DNA from 3 places in the Rosenbergiella sp. YN46 genome. Region 2 is predicted to be linked to each of the others. Evidence: predicted binding sites of a transcription regulator. Region 2 holds the regulator's gene; each other region holds the start of a gene.
What was found. The regulator CRP, encoded in region 2, controls carbon source genes, mostly activating them, when cyclic AMP is high. The targets are predictions, from matches to a motif close to ATGTGANNNNNNTCACAT.
Positions count from the first base shown of each region.

Region 1: a site for CRP is predicted at 1,306-1,323, ahead of V3W49_RS03485 (glycine dehydrogenase). Genes of this name have one in related genera too.
Region 3: a site for CRP is predicted at 4,328-4,345, ahead of V3W49_RS12565 (NupC/NupG family nucleoside CNT transporter). Genes of this name have one in related genera too.

Region 1 is NZ_JAZHEE010000003.1:25,105-31,421, forward strand. It holds gene V3W49_RS03470 (DUF4311 domain-containing protein) at 1-103, opposite strand, end outside; gene V3W49_RS03475 (DUF4312 family protein) at 129-431, opposite strand; gene V3W49_RS03480 (SFCGS family glycine-rich protein) at 431-793, opposite strand; gene V3W49_RS03485 (glycine dehydrogenase) at 812-1,153, opposite strand; gene V3W49_RS03490 (hypothetical protein) at 1,458-1,742, shown strand; gene V3W49_RS03495 (sensor histidine kinase) at 1,895-3,232, shown strand; gene V3W49_RS03500 (response regulator transcription factor) at 3,232-3,861, shown strand; gene V3W49_RS03505 (GlcG/HbpS family heme-binding protein) at 3,962-4,459, shown strand; gene V3W49_RS03510 (ribosomal protein uL16 3-hydroxylase) at 4,550-5,674, opposite strand; gene V3W49_RS03515 (DUF2461 domain-containing protein) at 5,870-6,317, opposite strand, start outside.
Region 2 is NZ_JAZHEE010000025.1:51,855-58,171, forward strand. It holds gene argD (bifunctional acetylornithine/succinyldiaminopimelate transaminase) at 1-804, shown strand, start outside; gene V3W49_RS16310 (YccS/YhfK family putative transporter) at 805-2,889, opposite strand; gene crp (cAMP-activated global transcriptional regulator CRP) at 3,051-3,683, opposite strand; gene V3W49_RS16320 (OsmC family protein) at 3,986-4,390, shown strand; gene V3W49_RS16325 (phosphoribulokinase) at 4,428-5,294, opposite strand; gene V3W49_RS16330 (YheU family protein) at 5,396-5,614, opposite strand; gene V3W49_RS16335 (hydrolase) at 5,615-6,317, opposite strand, start outside.
Region 3 is NZ_JAZHEE010000015.1:34,704-41,020, forward strand. It holds tRNA gene V3W49_RS12550 (tRNA-Ala) at 28-103, shown strand; tRNA gene V3W49_RS12555 (tRNA-Ala) at 144-219, shown strand; gene V3W49_RS12560 (EAL domain-containing protein) at 597-2,792, shown strand; gene V3W49_RS12565 (NupC/NupG family nucleoside CNT transporter) at 3,075-4,262, opposite strand; gene V3W49_RS12570 (Nramp family divalent metal transporter) at 4,625-5,863, shown strand; gene V3W49_RS12575 (DUF2502 domain-containing protein) at 5,898-6,224, opposite strand.

The DNA.
Region 1 (6,317 bases), on a different contig from region 2:
CCTGGGTGGTGGGCGCGTGAAACATTCGTGCCGCTCCGGCGCCCACACCCACGCCGACCAGCGCGCCGATGATGAGCGATTTTATTAATATAATTAAGAACATCACTCTGCCCTTTTATTAAGATTACTTAGGTTTTCTCGACAAAATCCACTTTGTCGAGATTGATTGCCGTCACCTTCACTGTGACATCCAGCTCAATGCTGAAATCCCGCCTCTCCCGGCGCAGAAAGAAAAACAGAAACGCTTCTGTGCGTACCGCGACCTGCGCCTGAATCACCTCGACATCCTGGGGTTCAATGCGCAGCAAAATCTGGGGAGTCGATTTCATCACTGCGCCCTGAACTTTGCTCAGGGCGTCGGCAAAGGCCTTCGCTTTCGCGTCGCCTTTGCCGGTGACTCTCACCGTGGTGGTGAAGTGCTCTTTCATAATCAGGCGCCGTATTTCTTCTGCCAGGCCTGCACCAGACGTTCGCCTAACTCTTCTTTATCCATAAAACCGAAGCCCAGCACGTTGCAGCCTTCGTTAATGGCGGTCACGCCTTCATCTACTGAACGCATGCCGTATTTCGCTTTATAGCCGTACTTGTTCTGGGCGGTAATCGCGCCCGCGCCGCCGCTACCGCAAAAAGAGATGCCGAAGGTGGCCTCTTCCGCTTTCATCACGTCGCCCAGCTTCATATCCGCCGCCACGCCCGGGATAACCACCGCGCGACCGCCCGCCTTTTCCACGCCTTCTGCCACTTTCTGGCCTTTACCCAGACGATCGCCAATCACTACCGTAATCTGTGCCATGTTGTTACTCCTGATCCGTTAATCGTTATCTCTTGCCACTTCGAAATGCACCGACAGCAGCCAGGCCTCTTCGATCGGCAGGTTGCCGAACTTCGCTACCACTTGTTCCGCAAGCTGCATAGAGTCCTGCGAAATCTCGTCAAACAGGCTGGCGTCCACTTCCGGCAACGGTTCGCCGGTCACCGACCGGAACGCCATCGCCCTGACGTGCGAATCGAGCATCTGCTCCTGCACAGCGTTCGGGACTATCCCATGCTCTTTCAGCAGCGCCTTAATCCAGGCCAGCATCTCTTCCCCAAGGCGGGCTACCTGCTCATTCTGGCTGCTGGTCTCATTAACCATTACCGCTCCGTTTTCCACGCTAGATACCTTATTAATTGGGATGCCTTTTAACCTATAGGTAGAAGCGCAAGGTTTGTAGCGAGTTGTTTTCCACTTCGAAGTGGAAATGGCACTGCCCTAAGTGATCGGTTCCACATATTTCCCCGACATTAAGATTTATCCGCCCATTTATGTGATATTAATCACATAAATCCCCCTCATTTCGCCCAAAGCAGCATGCAAACCTGATGATCTGTTTTGAGATGTGGCGCACTATTTTCCTTCTGATATTTAAAAAACTTATCGCGATGCGAATTGACACGAAATCACTTTCCGCCAACTGCTGGTCTTTCTGACCTTTATGGAAAAAGGCAACATCGCCCGCACCGCAGAAGCGCAGGGATTAATCAGCGTCAGCATGCACCGGGCGCTGCATTCGCTGGAAGAGGAGGTACGCTACCCGCTGTTCGCCCACCGGGGATGCAACCAGGTGTCTCAGCCAGCGGCGCTGGTGCTCCAGCAGTATTGTCAACAGGCGGTAACGGCGGTGGATCGCGGTCTGGAAGAGGCCCGGCATGCTGAACGACGGCGCGCTGGACGCCATCCTGATTTCGATTTCCGAAAGTGAAACAGACCGCACAGTAATAATGGATATTAAGTTTTGCGATCCCTATCTCGGGAAGGGAGTTGCGGCATCGGTGAGCGGTACGCTGAAAGTCAATAGACACTGTCGTCAATAGCCGCTTTAATAAACCTCTTTCCACACTGCAAAGGCGCACCATGTTTAAAGGAAAAGTGATGGTCAGAACGCTTATCTGGCTGCTGCTGTCGCTATTTTCCTGCCTTGGTCTGGCTAATTACGCGTTGCAGCAACAGTATGAAAAGCAGAGTGAGCAGTTTCGCATTCTGTATCGCGATATTTCGGTCAAGCTGGTTCAGAACGATGTGATCCTGTCGCTGCTTTCCGCCCATGGCGCCTTTGAGCTGGTTCAGCAGCGATTTCCCCAGGTGATACGCTGGGAGTCGCGCCCGGCGCAGCGCCCCGCCGGTTCGCTGGTCAGCGCGGGCAACGGCCAGTACTGGCTCAGCGGTCAGCACTATTCCCTGCTTATCGACCTCAACCCGCTGCTGGATACCCTGCTCCATCGCCACCGCTTTCAGACCTTCAGCATTCACTGGCAACAGCAGACGCTGATAAGCCGTGGCGATGCCAGGGCACCGTTCCACTGGCGCTGGGACAAGAAGCTGGCCAGCCCTTCGCAGCCTTTTGTACTGTCTGCCGGTAACAATCCGAACTGGCGCGATATGCCGTGGCTGGTGATGCTGGCGACGCTGCTGTTCTGGGCGGCGGCGATTTACTTTATCAGTCAGTACCAGCGCCAGAAGCGACAGCGCGAACTGGCGGATCTGCGCGCCCGTTTTTCAGAGCTGACGCGCCTGAACGCGTTAGGCGAAATCGCCGCCGGACTGGCTCACGAGCTAAATCAGCCACTGACCGCTACCCTGAGCTATAACCAGGCGGCGCTGCGCCTGATTAATCAACGGCAGCCGCAAAACGCCGCACCGCTGCTGGATGCGGCGGTAGTGCAGATCAAGCGCATCGGTGAACTGATCCAGGCTTTCCGCCAGCGTCTGGGCAGCGAGCAGGTAGCGCCGCAGCCGGTCAGTCTGGGGAACATCTGGCGCCATACCGCTCAACTGCTGGAAACCGAACGACGTCAGGGCAAGGTGAAGCTGATCGCCCGGCTCCCCGACGATTTACCGGAGATCGTCGCCATACCGCTGTATATCGAGCAGATCCTGCATAATCTGCTCAGTAATGCCATTCAGGCTCAGCAGGGAATGAACGCGGGCGAAGCCTGGGTGGCCATCGCCGCCCGGCAGGAGCGCGAAGGCGTGACCATTGAAGTCAGCGACGGCGGCCCGGGGCTGTCGCAGCAGGCGCTGGAGCAGGTGTTTATGCCTTTTTTCACCACCCGCGAACAGGGTCTGGGCCTGGGCATGGCGCTGACCGAAACCCTGGTACAAAGGCTGAACGGCACCATTAGCGTGCGCAATCTCGCCGGCCAGGGCGCCTGCTTTACGGTATGGCTGCCCTTAAGAACCACGGAGGCATGATGCAGCAGCGTATTTATCTGATTGACGACGACGAGGCGATTCGCTGCTCCCTGAGCGCGCTGCTGGCGACGGTAGGCTGGCAAACCGAAACCTTCGCCAGCGTGCAGCAGTTTCAGGAAACGATAGTCGACCTGACCGCGCTGTCCGGCTGTCTGCTGCTGGATATCCGTATGCCGGGCAAAACCGGCATGACGCTACTGGAGGAGTTTCGCCACCAGGGACTGACGATTCCGGTGATCGTTATGACCGGCCACGGCAATATCGATCTGTGTCGCAGGGCGTTTAAGAACGGCGCCTTCGAATTTCTGACCAAGCCCATCGATGCCGATACGCTGTTCGATACCGTGGGCGCGGCCATGGAGCAGCGGCGATACGCTCTGCAACAGCAGCAAAAAACCGCCGAACTGCAAACCCGGCTCGCCACGCTATCGGCACGGGAACAGCAGGTTATCGCTCTGATTGTGGAAGGCAAAACCAATAAGGAGATAGCCCGGGAGCTGGCGCTTTCCCCGCGCACCGTGGAGGCTCACCGGGCCAACGCCTTCGCCCGACTGGGGGTTAATTCGCTGGCGAAGCTGATTCGCCTGTACGGCGGGCTGACGCCGCCCAACGAGAGCAGCACCAGGTAAAATTACCAGGAGCCCCTGGTAATCGCCCGAATAGCACTGATTCCCGCCCTCATTTAGGCTGTTCCTGACGACAACAGATCAACAAGGAATCAGGCTCATGATGAAATCCCTGCTGTTTACCGGCGTGCTGCTCGGCAGCCTTGCCGCCTCTCCCGCTTTCGCCGCCGACGTACTGAATCAAAAAAGTCTCTCGCTGGAACTGGCCGATCGGTTGGCCGCTGCGGCCATTCAGTCCTGCAGCGCGCAGAGCTATAACGTGGCGGTCACGGTCGTGGATAACGCGGGCGTTATCAGAACAGTTAAACGGATGGATAACGCCGGTCCCCATACCATCGACGGCAGCAGAATGAAGGCCTTCACCGCCCTGACCACCCGCAACGCTACCAGCGCGGTGATGAAAAACGCTCAGCAGAACGCAGGCGCAGCCAACCTGAAAGAGATTCCCGGATTCCTGCTGCTGGGCGGCGGTCTGCCGGTGAAAGTGGGCCAGCAGACCATTGGCGCCATCGGCGTTGCCGGCGCGCCCGGCGGCCACCTGGACGAACAGTGCGCGCAGCAGGCGCTGGACGCGGTTCAGAAACGACTAAACGCTGGCTGAACACCCTGAGGGATACCCGCCGCCGCCCCCGCGCAGGTCAGTTCGTTAGCGGCCACCTATGCCGGGTATCCCATAAGCGCGGAGCGGCAATCACGCCCCTTCGAAGTACCAGTATCCCTGGTTGATCAGCGCCGTCAGCTCAGCCACAAACGCCGGGTTTTTCAGCGCATCGCCCAGCTCCTGGCTGCCTAATTCGCTAAAGCGGCACAGCGCATCCGCCGCACGAACATCTGCGGTATCCCAGCATTCGCTGTTAATAAAGAAGTGGTCACCAATATGCAGCACACGCAAGCCGCTCAGACGCGTCAGCGTTTCCCCCGCCATTAGTGCGTCAAGTACCTCCTCTTTCTCGTACTGGGGCTCTGCTGGCGCAATATCCAGTTCGTGGCGGGGCGTGGTGGCAAAGCATCCAAACCAGTTTTTAAAGTCTTCCGGCTGATTGATCATGTCGATCATCATGGCGCGCAGACGCTCAAGCTCATACTCTTCCACCCGTCCTGGATGATCGCGTACCGTCAGATCCGGATCGCTATAGTGCGTACCACCAAGATCGTGCTCCAGCGCATAGTCCGCAAAACTGCTGATCAGATCGCGACCGTTCGGCCCCCGGAAGCCCACAGAATAGTTAAGCGCGGTTTGGTGAGTAAAGCCGTCGTGAGGGAAACCAGGCGGAATATACAGAATGTCACCCGGCTCCAGATCTTCATCGATAATCGGTTCGAACGGATCGACATGCAGCAGCGCGGGATGAGGGCAAAACTGCCGCATTGGCAATGCATCGCCGACGCGCCAGCGGCGGCTCCCCATACCCTGAATGATAAAGACATCGTAATTGTCGATATGAGGCCCGACGCCGCCGCCCGGAACGGAAAAGGAGATCATCAAGTCGTCAAGACGCCAGTCAGGCAGGACGCGGAAGGGGCGTACCAGCTCTGCTGAAGGCGCGTGCCAGTGGTTTACCGCCTGCACCAGTAGCGACCAGCCCGTTTCCCCCAGCCCGTCAAAGTGCTCAAATGGCCCATTACTGGCGTACCATTTATCCTCTTTCTGGCTCACCAGACGACTGTCGACTTCGACTTCCATCGCCAGCCCGGCGAGTTCATCTGGCGTGATCGGGTCGACAAAGTTCGAAAAGGCTTGTTTCAGCACCACCGGCTGTTTCTGCCAGTATTTCTCTAAAAACTCAGGCCAGTTAAGGTTGAGTTGATTAACCATACGATCGCACCATCAAGGGAATAAAGAGGGTGATTATGAGAGGGAGAAAGGGTGCCAACCTTGTCTGGAGTCAAGAGTTAATAAGAAAGGAATCGCCTTCCCTCTTTTAACGCCGGATCATAAATTCCTTATCGCTGCACCGTTCCCTGAAATCGCGGCGTTTTTCTTTGCTGACCAACCCATGATGAGCCAAATCTATCTCTGGTTTTCCAACTGAACCAGCAGCTGATACAGCGGTTCCAGGCGCTGGAAGCCATCGCGAAGCAGCCCTGGCAACTGGCCGGAAAACAGCGGCGCCATATCGTAACGCTGGTCTATCAGCGCAAAGGTTTTACGGTTGACCCATTCCGCCAGCTCCGGGGCCTGCCCCTTTACCAGCGGTCGTTTGTAGGATTCCCCTTCCAAATCGAAATGTTTGCGGATCTTCCCGGCCATCTGCAAAAAACTGCGCGGGTTGTCGGCGATATGCTCACGCAGGCGATTCATGGTTTCGCGCGAGGCGCTGTAATAGCCCATGCCGAAGCGCCAGTTGTCGCTGGCGAATTCGAAGAAGAAAACCGGCGAGTCGGTCCACACCTTGCGCGGCCGTTTAAAGACAATCCAGACATTGCTGCGATAGGGGGATTTATCCAGCGAGAAGCGG
Region 2 (6,317 bases):
GCATTCCACGGACGCTCGCTGTTTACCGTCTCGGTAGGCGGGCAACCCAAATATTCCGACGGTTTCGGCCCTAAGCCCGCCGATATCATCCATGTGCCCTTTAACGATTTGCACGCCGTTAAGGCTGTGATGGACGACCATACCTGCGCAGTGGTGGTTGAGCCGGTTCAGGGGGAAGGGGGCGTTACCGCCGCCACGCCGGAATTCCTGCAGGGGCTGCGCGATTTGTGTGACCACAACCAGGCGCTGCTGGTCTTTGATGAAGTTCAGTGCGGCATGGGGCGTGTGGGTAAGCTGTTTAGCTATATGCACTACGGCGTGACGCCGGATATTCTCACCAGCGCCAAAGCGCTGGGCGGGGGGTTCCCGGTGAGTGCGATGTTGACCACTGAGGAGATCGCCTCCGCTTTCCATGTTGGCTCTCACGGGTCGACTTACGGTGGTAATCCGCTGGCCTGCGCGGTGGCGGAGGCCGCTTTCGATATTATCAATACCCCGGAAGTATTGAGCGGTGTACAGAGCAAGCGTCAGCGCTTTGTCGAACATCTGCGTCAGATTAATGAGCAGTACAACCTGTTCAGCGACGTTCGCGGCATGGGGTTATTGATAGGTGCCGAACTGAGTGAATCCTTTAAAGGCCGGGCCCGGGATCTGCTGAATGCGGCGGCGGAGCAGGGCGTTATGGTGCTGAATGCCGGGCCGGATGTGGTGCGCCTGGCGCCGTCGCTGGTGGTGGACGACGCGGATATCGACGAAGGTATGGCACGCTTCGCCCGGGCAGCACAGCAAATCGCGCAGCGCTGATTATTTGCTGCTCAGTAAACGACGGCGCAGCCAGGCGCCGTGATGAGGGCGCTGGTGCCAGGCCACTGAAGAGATGGTGTGCATGGCATTCAGATGGCTGAGGATGCGATCCAGATGGCGCTCCATGGTACTCATGGGGCCAATGGTGAGCGCCTCTGGAGAGTCCAGTACGTGGATGGCGCCGCTGTCGTCAGGGTTGTCCCAGGTCAGGCGTTGCTGGCAGCGTTGAATGGCTATCTCGCAGGTTTGCAGGTAGCGCTGGGCCAGCGCCGGAGTCAGCATATTGTGCTCGCGCGCCAGGATCGTCATGGCGTTGATATGCTCGACGATAAACTGGCTATGAGTGACCCAGAGTTTCATATCGGCCAGGTAGCGGTTATTAAATGACGGCTCCTGCATTGCCTGATTCAGCGAGTTATAGAGCGCATTGTGAGCCTGATTAACCCGCATGCGCTCCCAGGCCAGCGGGCCGGGCTGTGGATCGATGCTCAGAATCCGGCGGATGGCCTGCTGATCGCACTCCAGCGCATCCCAGGCGTTCTGACGCAGCAGGCCGCTCTGCCACTGAGGCCACAGCCAGACCATGCCGCCAAAGGCGATCAGACACCCAAGCAGCGTATCTACCAGCCGGGTCATAATAAACTGTTCGCCGCTTAGCGACAGCAACTGCAGGCTGTACACTGCCGTAACGGTAAAGCCGACGGTTGCCAGCGCGTAATGCTTGCGGATAATCAGGTAGCCAATCAGCGTAATCAGCAGCATCCCTGCCAGAATATAGCCCTGGGGCACGTTAAAGTGCAGGGCACCCGCCGCTATTAGCAGGCCGGCTATGGTTCCCCCGGCCCGGTGTAGAATGCGTACCCGGGTGGCGCGATATCCGTTCTGGGTCACGAACATGATAGTCATCAGTATCCACCATGGTTTGGGCAGATTGAGCGCTGATCCAAGCAGTCCGGCGACCGCCAGCATAGTGCCAATGCGCGCTGCGCTGCGCAGCGCCGAAGACTTCAGGGACAAATAGCTACGCAGCGCCCGTAGCAGCGGCAGATGTTGTTGCTGGTCGGCCATCAGATCCCGGACGTAAAGCGGGCGTTGGGTGCGCAGTAGCCGGGCGATGCGGCTGAAGTGATAGTGGCAAAACTGTCCTACCGGGTTTTCCGGATGCTGGCGGGCGATTTTTTCCAGCGCGGCAAGAGGTTTTTCCATGCTAAAGCGTTCTGGGAAGCGGTGATAAAGTATATCGTCGCTGACCACGCGCAGGCGGGCGGCCACGGTGCGTGCCGCCCAGCGAATCACCTGCTCTGCATGGCTCTGTTCCACCAGTTTCTGCACCTCTTCGGGTTGATGCAGGCTGACCGAAATATGCTCCTGTAGATCCAGCGCCACCTGGAAGACGCGTAGCAGGCGCTTATAGTCGTTCTGACGGCTGGTGGCGGACAGCATATGCAACTGTTGGTAACAGAGGCTGATAAGATCCACCACTTTCTGCTGGCGGGTAAGCAATGGCGGTAATACCGTTTCCGGGTCAGTATGCTGGGTCAGCAGGCTGTATTTGGCTTCGCAGTAGTCCGCCAGTTCGCGATACAGCAGGCTCAGGGTTTCGCGTAGCGGCTGTTCGCGCCACATCCAGAACCAGAACCAGTTAAAGGCGCCGTACCACAGGGTGCCGAGCGCATACAGCAGCATCGGCTGCCAGACGGGCATATTGCCAGCCAGCCCCAGGGTAAAGATCGCGGCGATAAGCGATGCAGGTAGCAGGCGGCCGTGCAGAGCGCTGATCTCTGCTGTAACGCCCAACAGCAGCGCCATTCCCAGGAAGATGGCGGGCAGCGGCACTTTTTCCATCAGCAGTAGCTGCACCATCAGGCTGCTGAAGGCGAACAGCGATCCGCCGACGATCAGGCGTTTAAAAAAGCGTTTGTGGGGGGTATCGAGACCCGCGATATTGCAGCAGGCGGGCACCAGTGAGAAGAGCAGCCCCTGTTGCAGGCTACCGAAGATCAGCCCGATAATCACCGGCAGCGAGAGCACCAGGGTCTGGCGCAGCGCGTAGTTAACTTCGGGGTGATAGATCAGTCGGCGCATTGGAACAGGATGAACGCGTCAGTGGTAGAGATAACATGGAGACAGTTGACAGCGTCATAGCCTCCTGAAATGACCACAAAGCGGGAAAAACTACGTTTTTTCCCGCTTTGTTATCAACCTGACGGCATGTTGCCACAACACGCCGTTACATACAGACCGGATTAGCGGGTACCAAAGACGACGATGGTTTTCCCGTGCGCGGAGATCAGATTCTGATCTTCCAGCATTTTCAGAATACGACCGACGGTTTCGCGGGAGCAGCCCACAATCTGCCCGATTTCCTGGCGGGTGATTTTGATCTGCATTCCGTCCGGGTGGGTCATTGCGTCCGGCTGTTTCGCCAGGTTCAGCAGGGTCTGTGCTATCCGGCCAGTCACATCCAGGAAGGCGAGGTTACCGACTTTTTCGGATGTGACCTGCAGGCGACGGGCCATCTGTGCGGAAAGGCGCATCAGAATGTCCGGGTTAACCTGAATCAACTGGCGGAATTTTTTGTAGGAGATTTCAGCGACTTCGCAGGCGGTTTTTGCCCGTACCCAGGCGCTACGCTCCTGGCCTTCTTCGAACAGCCCCAGTTCACCGATGAAATCCCCCTGGTTCAGGTAGGAGAGGATCATCTCTTTACCTTCCTCGTCTTTAATAAGCACTGCAACAGAGCCCTTAACGATATAGTAGAGGGTTTCGGCTTTTTCACCCTGATGAATAAGTGTGCTCTTCGATGGATACTTATGAATGTGGCAATGAGACAAAAACCATTCGAGAGTCGGGTCTGTTTGCGGTTTGCCAAGCACCATGCGCGGTTATCCTCTGGTTATAAGCTGACGCCCGAAAGGGTAAGGGCCTCCGGGCGTATTGATCGTTTGTCCCCGCTCTGGGGGTCTGGCATGAGAAAAGCCTGTAATCTATATAAATTTCACGTGAATTTTCATCCCGGACGCGGGCTATCGCGGCGGGAGGGTATCCTCAGTGTTTTAGCATAGCTTTTTCCGGGTGTCTCCTATTGTCTCGTTTCAGCTTGACCCGGATCGCCTTCTGTTGCGACTTTCTTTGCGGCGGCTTACTCTGTGAGGAAAAATGGCTTGATGGGAGCAACAACATGCAGTCACGAGTTAAATGGGTAGAGGGCCTGACTTTTCTGGGCGAATCCGCCTCCGGGCACCAGGTGCTGATGGACGGAAATTCCGGCGATAAGGCCCCCAGCCCGATGGAAATGGTACTGATGGCGGTGGGAAGCTGTAGCGCTATCGATGTGGTTTCTATTCTGCAAAAGGGGCGTCATGACGTGGCCGATTGCGAGGTGAAACTGACCTCGGAGCGTCGTGAAGAGGCGCCGCGCCTGTTCACTCATATTAACCTGCACTTTATCGTTACCGGACAGGATCTGAAAGACAACGTGGTGGCGCGCGCGGTGGATCTGTCTGCGGAGAAATACTGCTCCGTCGCGCTGATGTTGGGTAAGGCGGTGAACATTACCCATTCATACGAAGTGGTTGAGGCCTGACGCCGCCAGGGGAGGGGGGATGCTCCTCCCTGCTTGATCAGGCTATCTTTTTGCCTTCCATAATACGCTGCACCAGCGGTGTCATAATGAGCTCCATCGCCAGCCCCATTTTGCCGCCCGGCACCACCAGGGTATTAATGTGTGAAATAAACGAGCCCTGAAGCATCGCCAGCAGCCAGGGGTAATCGACAGCCAGATCCCGGAAGTGAATCACGACAAAGCTTTCATCTAAAGAGGGAATCTCCCTGGCGGCAAAGGGGTTAGAGGTATCGACCGTCGGCACGCGCTGGAAGTTGATATGGGTGCGCGAGAACTGCGGGGTGATGTAGTTGATGTAATCTTCCATCGAGCGTACCACCGAGTCCATGACGGCTTCGCGCGAATGGCCACGCTCGCTGGTATCGCGCACCAGTTTCTGAATCCATTCCAGGTTGACGATAGGCACGACGCCAACCAGCAGATCCACATGCTGTGCGACGTCGTGCTGGGGCGTGACCACTCCGCCATGCAGCCCTTCGTAGAACAGGACATCGGTGGGTTCCGGTAGTGGTTGCCAGGGAGTAAAGGTACCTGGTACCTGATCCCAGGGTACCGCTTCATCGTAGGTATGCAGATATTTTCGGGACTTGCCGGTGCCACTGTGTCCATATTCGACAAAGGTGTTTTCCAGCAGGCCGAAGTCGTTGGCTTCCGGGCCGAAGTAGCTGATATGGCGTCCTAAATCCCGGGCCTTGCGAATCTCCATATCCATTTCCGGGCGGGTGTAGCGGTGGAAACTATCGCCTTCAAGCTCGGCGGCTCTGAGCCCGAGTTGAGCGAAGATCTTACGAAATGCGATACTGGTAGTGGTCGTTCCCGCACCGCTGGAACCGGTGACGGCGATAATCGGATGCCTGGTGGACATAGCTGAGCAACTCCTTGAGTACAGAGGTGGGTAGCCACTGAAACACGGCGAATCGTTAAAGGCTGCTTGCAGTATAGCGATAGCGGCTGGCGAATGAGATATCAGCCACGGAACTGTGAGCGCGGCATGATATTGACCGTTTCATGAAGTTCCGACCATACCACAACGGCTTCGCCGGTTTGTAGCTGACGCTTTACGTCCGCCACTTTTTGTTCGAGCGAACGTTCATGTTCGCCGTAATCGGTGCCTTCGCGCAGGACAAAGGCTTCTATCAGGTTATCCAGCGTCTCTGTCGGTATTTGCTGCCAGGGAATAATCATCTATCGGTCCAGGAATTGACTTAGCCAGTCGGGAATGCGCTGTTCCAGCCACATTTCCGGGCGCCTTAGTGTACCACCGACGAAGCCTACATGGCCGCCGTGTTCGGTCAGTTGATACTCGATATTAGGCGGCAGGTGGTCGGGATCGGGAATCACCTGGCTATCCATAAAGGGATCGTCTTTCGCGTGGATGATAAGCGTTGGTCGGGCGATTTTCGGCAGCATGGGCAGCGCGCTACAGCGTCGGTAATAGTCCAGAGCATCGCTGAAACCGTGAATTTTCGAAGTAATGAGATCGTCGAACTCCCGGATGCGGCGAATGCGCTTAAGGCGGGCTCTGTCTATGGGCAGCGTGCCGGGCCAGGCTTTGAGTTTGCGTCCGGCGTTGGCTTTCAACAGGTTCAGCAGATAACGCTGATAGAAACGGGAAAACCCTTTTTCCATATGATAGCAGCAAGGCTCCAGCATCAGAGGCGCTGAAACCACGACACCAGCCATCAGTGAACAGGCCTTTTCCTGCCGGGCCATCAGGCAGGCCAGCATATTGCCGCCCAGTGAAAACCCTACGGCAGCGGTCGGGCGTTCACCGTAACGCTGGCACAGCCAGTTCAGAAAGTAACTGGCATCGGAGGTTTCTCCGGAATGGTAGATGCGGTTCATGCGGTTCGGCTCGCCGCTACAGCCGCGAAAATGCATCACCACA
Region 3 (6,317 bases), on a different contig from region 2:
CCGTCGAGACGACAACTCGTTTACGAAGGGGCTATAGCTCAGCTGGGAGAGCGCCTGCATGGCATGCAGGAGGTCAGCGGTTCGATCCCGCTTAGCTCCACCAAACCTTACCCACAAGGTTTGCGTGTAAAACGATACGACTCGGGGCTATAGCTCAGCTGGGAGAGCGCCTGCATGGCATGCAGGAGGTCAGCGGTTCGATCCCGCTTAGCTCCACCAGATACCGAACCCCCGCTGTTACAGCGGGGGTTTTTTTATGCCCGCCTAAGAATAATCTTAATCGAAGCAGCAAAATAATCACGCTTATTCTGACAGCTCAACCTTCATATTATGCCTTATGCCTGACGGTTGAATCTCCCGGAAATATGGGAGGATCGCCGCAATTTCCTGCCTGATTACTCTTATTTGATGCCTTTATCTACAATTAATCCTTCACTATTTGGTAAAAGCGTATGGGTTTCTGTCAGGATTCTGAATTGCATGTCAGGCAGGGTAAAAAAGGGCTGAACGCCCTGCTTTTCTTGCCTGGCCTTGCGAACAAACCTATTATTCTGAAGCAGCCAGCCCGGCTACAGATCAAAGAGCGATTAGGTTAAATGAAAGGATATTTCACGCCAGCGATAAGGAAATTCGCGATTTCACTGGCGCTTTTTTTAATGCTGCTACCGCTGTCGCGGGCGGTTTCGCCCAGGGCCATCATTGAAGGTAACGATATCTTCCTGGTCTGGATGCCCCTGAGCGTCATTATCGCCATGCTCTATCTGTTTGGGCGAGCGGCGGTTCCATCGCTGCTTATTGCCCTGCTGCTGTTTTTCCCCGTGAAGTTTCATCTGACCCTGACGCAACTGTTGGTCTTTGTCGGCTGTGTGACGTTACCGGTATTGGTGGCCTGCGCGGCGCTGCGAACCATGTTGGGGCGGCGCTGGCGCTTTGCCGTACCGCTTACCAGCCTGGGAATACGGCTGTTCTGGCTCGGTTTCTTCGCCCCCTGTGTGGTGAAGCTAAGCATGTATATGGCTGGCAGATTGATAACGTTCCCGCCCGAGTTGAACCATTATTTTGGCAACAGTGCTTCGCTGATTTTCTCCATTGTCGATATTCTGGGGCTGATTTCAGCTGCGCTACTGTTTTCCCGTTTATTCTATTATCCGCTGCGTATGCTGCTTAATCCGCGTTTTGCGCGGACTTTCTGGCGAACCAGCATTCGGCCGCTACTGGAGACAGGGAAGCGCGGCTGGTCGCTGGGATGGCTAACGCTGTTGGCGACCTTCCTGATCGTCGTGTGCTGGCGTACCGAAACTCTCCTTATCTCCGGTTATCTGGTTCCGCTGATATTTATCATCTTCACTATTGGTATTCGCTTGGTGAATCAGGCATTGATGCACCTGTTGTGGGCATTTTCAGCCTGGCTGTTACTAACCTTTAACGCTAATTTTCTCTCGGGCGTTACCAGAGGGATACCCCTGTCGTTTATTCTGTCGGTGTTTATTTCGTTTACCGTCTGCCTGTTCTATATGACGGCTATCTATCGCAAAAGTGAGTGGATACAGCGCAGCTATTATAATCAGTCGGAAACCGATCCCCTGACCCAACTCCCCAACCTGAGAGCGCTGGAGCGTCATCTGGTGGCTTACCCCCAGGGAGCGTTATGCTGTCTGCAGATGTCCAACCTGGAGTTTCTTAGCCGCCATTACGGCATTGTGATGCGTATTCACTGTAAGCGTACGATCAACCAGGCGTTACAGCCCTGGCTGTATAAAGGCGAGCGGGTGTTCCAGATTCCGGGCTGTGAACTGTTGCTGTTTCTGCGTGGGCCAGAGATTCAGGCGCGGCTTAGCCATATGGTCGATATGCTGAGCAGCAAAAAAATTTACTGGCATGGCCATGAGATAGACATTGAATATGGCGCATCCTGGGGCGTGGTGAATCATATCCAGTCGGACGATCTCCAGCAGCGGCTGGGGCAGTTGAGCTGGCTGGCGGAACAGGCCTGCGCTGATAATCAGGTTCAGTCGATGGACGACAGCGAACAGGAGATGCTGCTGGATCAGAGTTCAGAGCGGGTCTATCTGCTGCGCCAGGTTACACGGGCACTGGATGAAGGGCGGCTTCAGCTCTATGCCCAGCCCATTAAGGATCGTCATGACAGGGGCTATCGGGAAATTCTGTGCCGCATTTTCGACGATAACGGTCAGATGATTATGCCGGAGCGTTTTATTCCCGTGGTGGCAGAATTTAATCTCAGCGCTCGTTTCGATATGCAGATTATGACTCAGATGCTGGAGTGGTTGCGTTGTCACCCGTCGCCTCAGCCCGGCACGCGTTTTTCGGTCAACCTGATGCCGCTGACCCTGATGCAGAAGGAAATTGCGACCGACATCATCAGGTTATTTGAGGATTATGGTATCGAGGCTCAAGCCGTCATTATTGAGGTGACGGAAGCGCAGGCGTTCTCTGATGACGGCGTCAGCCATAAAAATATCGCGCAGTTGCGCAATCACGGATTCAGAATCGCTATCGACGACTTCGGTACCGGATACGCCAATTACGGGCGTCTTAAAGAGCTGGATGCGGATATCATCAAAATAGACGGCTGCTTTGTGCGTGATATTCTCAACGGCCCGATGGATGCGATGATTGTCCGCTCCATTTGCGAGATGGCCCGGGCCAAGTCGATGACGGTTGTCGCTGAATTTGTGGAAAACAGCAGGCAGCGTGAGCTGCTGCTGTTACTGGGAGTGGACTACCTGCAGGGCTGGCTGATAGGCAAGCCGGTACCGCTGGAGGCATAAACAAGGTTCATCGCGGATTGGCGTGAAGCTGAAGTGACCGGCGGCGGCCCTGGCTTCCGGGTGAGTATGTGGCGCAGGAGAAGGTTCCGTTCACCTTAAGGATATTTTTATATGTCGGTTGCGGAACTGGTGAATCAGCAGAGAAGCAATCACTCAAAGTGAACGGAACAGCCCACCGCATCGTCATATTCTGCCGCTTTTGTTTTCGCTTTCTAACACTCCACGCTAACCCGCGATGAACCTAAAAAACCTCCCTGGGGAGGTTTTTTATCAGGCGCTACGTTACAGCACCAGCGCCGCAATAGAAGCAGAAAGTACGCTTACCAGAGTCGAGCCGTAAACCAGCTTCAGGCCAAAGCGGGAAACCACGTTACCCTGTTCTTCGTTCAGCCCTTTAATCGCGCCAGCGATTATCCCGATGGAGGAAAAGTTGGCAAACGAGACCAGAAATACCGAAAGAATGCCTTCGGCGCGCGGTGACAGATTATCGGCCACTTTCTGCAACTCCATCATGGCGACAAACTCGTTGGAAACCAGTTTGGTAGCCATAATGCTGCCAGCCTGAAGCGCTTCGCTGGCCGGAACCCCCATCATCCAGGCAACCGGCCAGAAGATGTAGCCCAGAATACCCTGGAAGGAAATGCCCAGTACCGCGGCAAACAGCGCATTCAGGGCGGAGATCAGCGCGATAAAACCGATCAGCATCGCGGCGACGATAATCGCGACCTTAAAGCCCGCCAGAATATATTCCCCCAGCATCTCGAAGAAGCTTTGCCCGGCATGCAAATTGCTCATTTGCAGGTTTTCATCGCTGCCTTCCACGCGATAGGGATTGATGATAGACAGGACAATAAAAGTGCTGAACATATTCAGAACCAGCGCAGCGACCACATACTGTGGCTCAAGCATGGTCATATAGGCGCCGACGATCGACATAGATACTGTGGACATTGCCGTCGCGGCCATGGTGTACATGCGGTTGCGTGACATCTTGCCCAGTATGTCCTTATAGGCGATAAAGTTTTCCGACTGCCCCAGAATCAGCGAGCTCACCGCGTTAAAGGATTCCAGACGCCCCATGCCGTTCACTTTCGAAAGCAGGGTACCGATAAAGCGGATAACGACGGGCAATACCCGAATATGCTGCAGAATGCCGATAAGCGCTGAAATAAAGATGATGGGGCACAGCACTTTCAGAAAGAAGAAAGCCAGTCCCTCGTCGTTCATTTTGCCAAAGACAAAGTCAGTGCCTTCACTGGCGAAGCCCAGCAGTTTCTCGAACATTGCTGAGAATCCCTTCACAAACCCAAGTCCTGCCTCCGAATGCAGGAAGAACCAGGCCAGCACAACTTCAATGACGAGTAGCTGGATGACGTAACGAATGCGGATTTGTTTCCGATCGTGGCTAACCAGCAGCGCGAGCAGTGCAACTACGGCAATCGCCAGAATAAAGTGCAGAACGCGGAACATGTTGGCTCCAAATTATGATGAAGGTTTAATTTCGGCGCACATTCTATGAAACACAGAATAATAAAACGAGATAAAAGTCACATTATGCTGACATGGGTTACGCACTAACCTCAATCCAGGGTCAACCCCTGTTATGTAATGTTAATTAAAACAGTGAAACGTTATGTAGTTCTGATAGAATGATCATAAGACCGCTGATTTTTCATTCGATGACATTTATCTATCAGCGTAGTCGTCCAAACCCCGCCTTTCATTGTTTTCAGCTATCACAACGATCGGGAATCCCCCAATTAAATGCACTTGATAATCATTCGCATTTTGGTAGCATGAAACATAGCAAAGGCTATATTTCTGAGGCAGAGATGACAAACAGTCGCATAGAAGCTAATACAGGGCGGGCGGCACGTAAGCTAAGACTGGCGCTGATGGGGCCAGCGTTTATTGCGGCTATCGGTTATATCGATCCTGGTAACTTCGCTACCAATATTCAGGCTGGTGCCAGTTTTGGCTATCAGTTGCTGTGGGTGGTGGTCTGGGCCAACCTGATGGCGATGCTGATTCAGATCCTGTCGGCAAAACTGGGTATTGCCACCGGTAAAAACCTGGCTGAGCACATTCGCGATCGTTATCCGCGTCCGCTGGTCTGGTTCTGGTGGATTCAGGCGGAAGTTATCGCCATGGCGACCGATCTGGCGGAATTCATTGGGGCCGCGGTGGGCTTTAAGCTGCTGCTGGGTATCTCTTTGCTGGAAGGGGCGGTGCTGACCGGTATCGCGACCTTTCTGATCCTGATGCTGCAACGCCGCGGGCAGAAGCCGCTGGAAAAAGTGATTGGCGCGCTGCTGCTGTTTGTGGCCGGCGCCTATATTGTGGAGCTTATCTTTTCACAACCGCATCTGCCGACGCTGGCGAAGGGGATGATTATACCCGGATTGCCGAACGGCGAAGCGGTCTTCCTGGCGGCCGGGGTACTGGGCGCCACCATTATGCCTCATGTTATCTACCTGCACTCTTCACTGACCCAGAACCTGCACGGCGGCACTAAACGCCAGCGCTATAGCGCCACCCGCTGGGACGTCGCCATCGCCATGACGATTGCCGGCTTCGTTAACCTGGCGATGATGGCGACTGCGGCGGCGGCATTCCATTTTAGCGGACACACCGGGGTGGCAGATCTGGATGAAGCCTATCTGACTCTGGAGCCGCTGCTCAGCCATGCGGCCGCGACTATTTTCGGTCTGAGCCTGGTGGCGGCGGGTCTGTCGTCTACGGTTGTAGGAACCCTGGCAGGCCAGGTGGTGATGCAGGGATTTGTGCGCTTTCATATTCCTCTGTGGCTGCGCAGGGCTATCACCATGGCGCCTTCGTTTGTGGTGATTCTGATGGGGCTGGACGCGACCCGCATTCTGGTGATGAGCCAGGTGCTGCTTAGCTTTGGTATCGCGCTGGCGCTGGTGCCGCTACTGGTGTTCACCAGCGACAAATCGCTGATGGGCGAACTGGTGAACAGCCGTTTGATTAAGCAGACTGGCTGGTTAATCGTCTCTGTGGTGGTGGCGCTGAATCTCTGGTTGCTGATTGGAATGGCGACGGGGAATTAAGCCTGTATTCCCCTCCGCCTCAGGAGGGGAGACATTAATGATGATGGCGGCCATGATGGCCGTGGCGACCATGATGACGATGCTCATGATGGTGATGACGGTAGTGGTGGCGTTCGTGATGACGATACTTTTTGTGACCGCGCCAGGCGCTGCGGTGATGCCAGCGCCCGTCATGCCAGCGCCAGTTACGATTCCAGTAATCGCGATCGCGCCAGCGGTGGCCGTCCCAGCGGTGGCCGTGGTGATCGTGATCGCCAATCTTTAGTTTTACCCCGGGTAACAGATAAATCTCTCCGGCGCTGGCGAACCACGGCGTGGCGGCCAGTAGCGCAGCGGCAAGAAACAACGACTTAAATTTCATACGAACTCCTTATAATCAGCCAGGTTTATTGGGTACCTGTTATGCCAATTTTAAGGAAAGGTAAGTGGGTGTTTCATCGCCGCGATTCTTAAA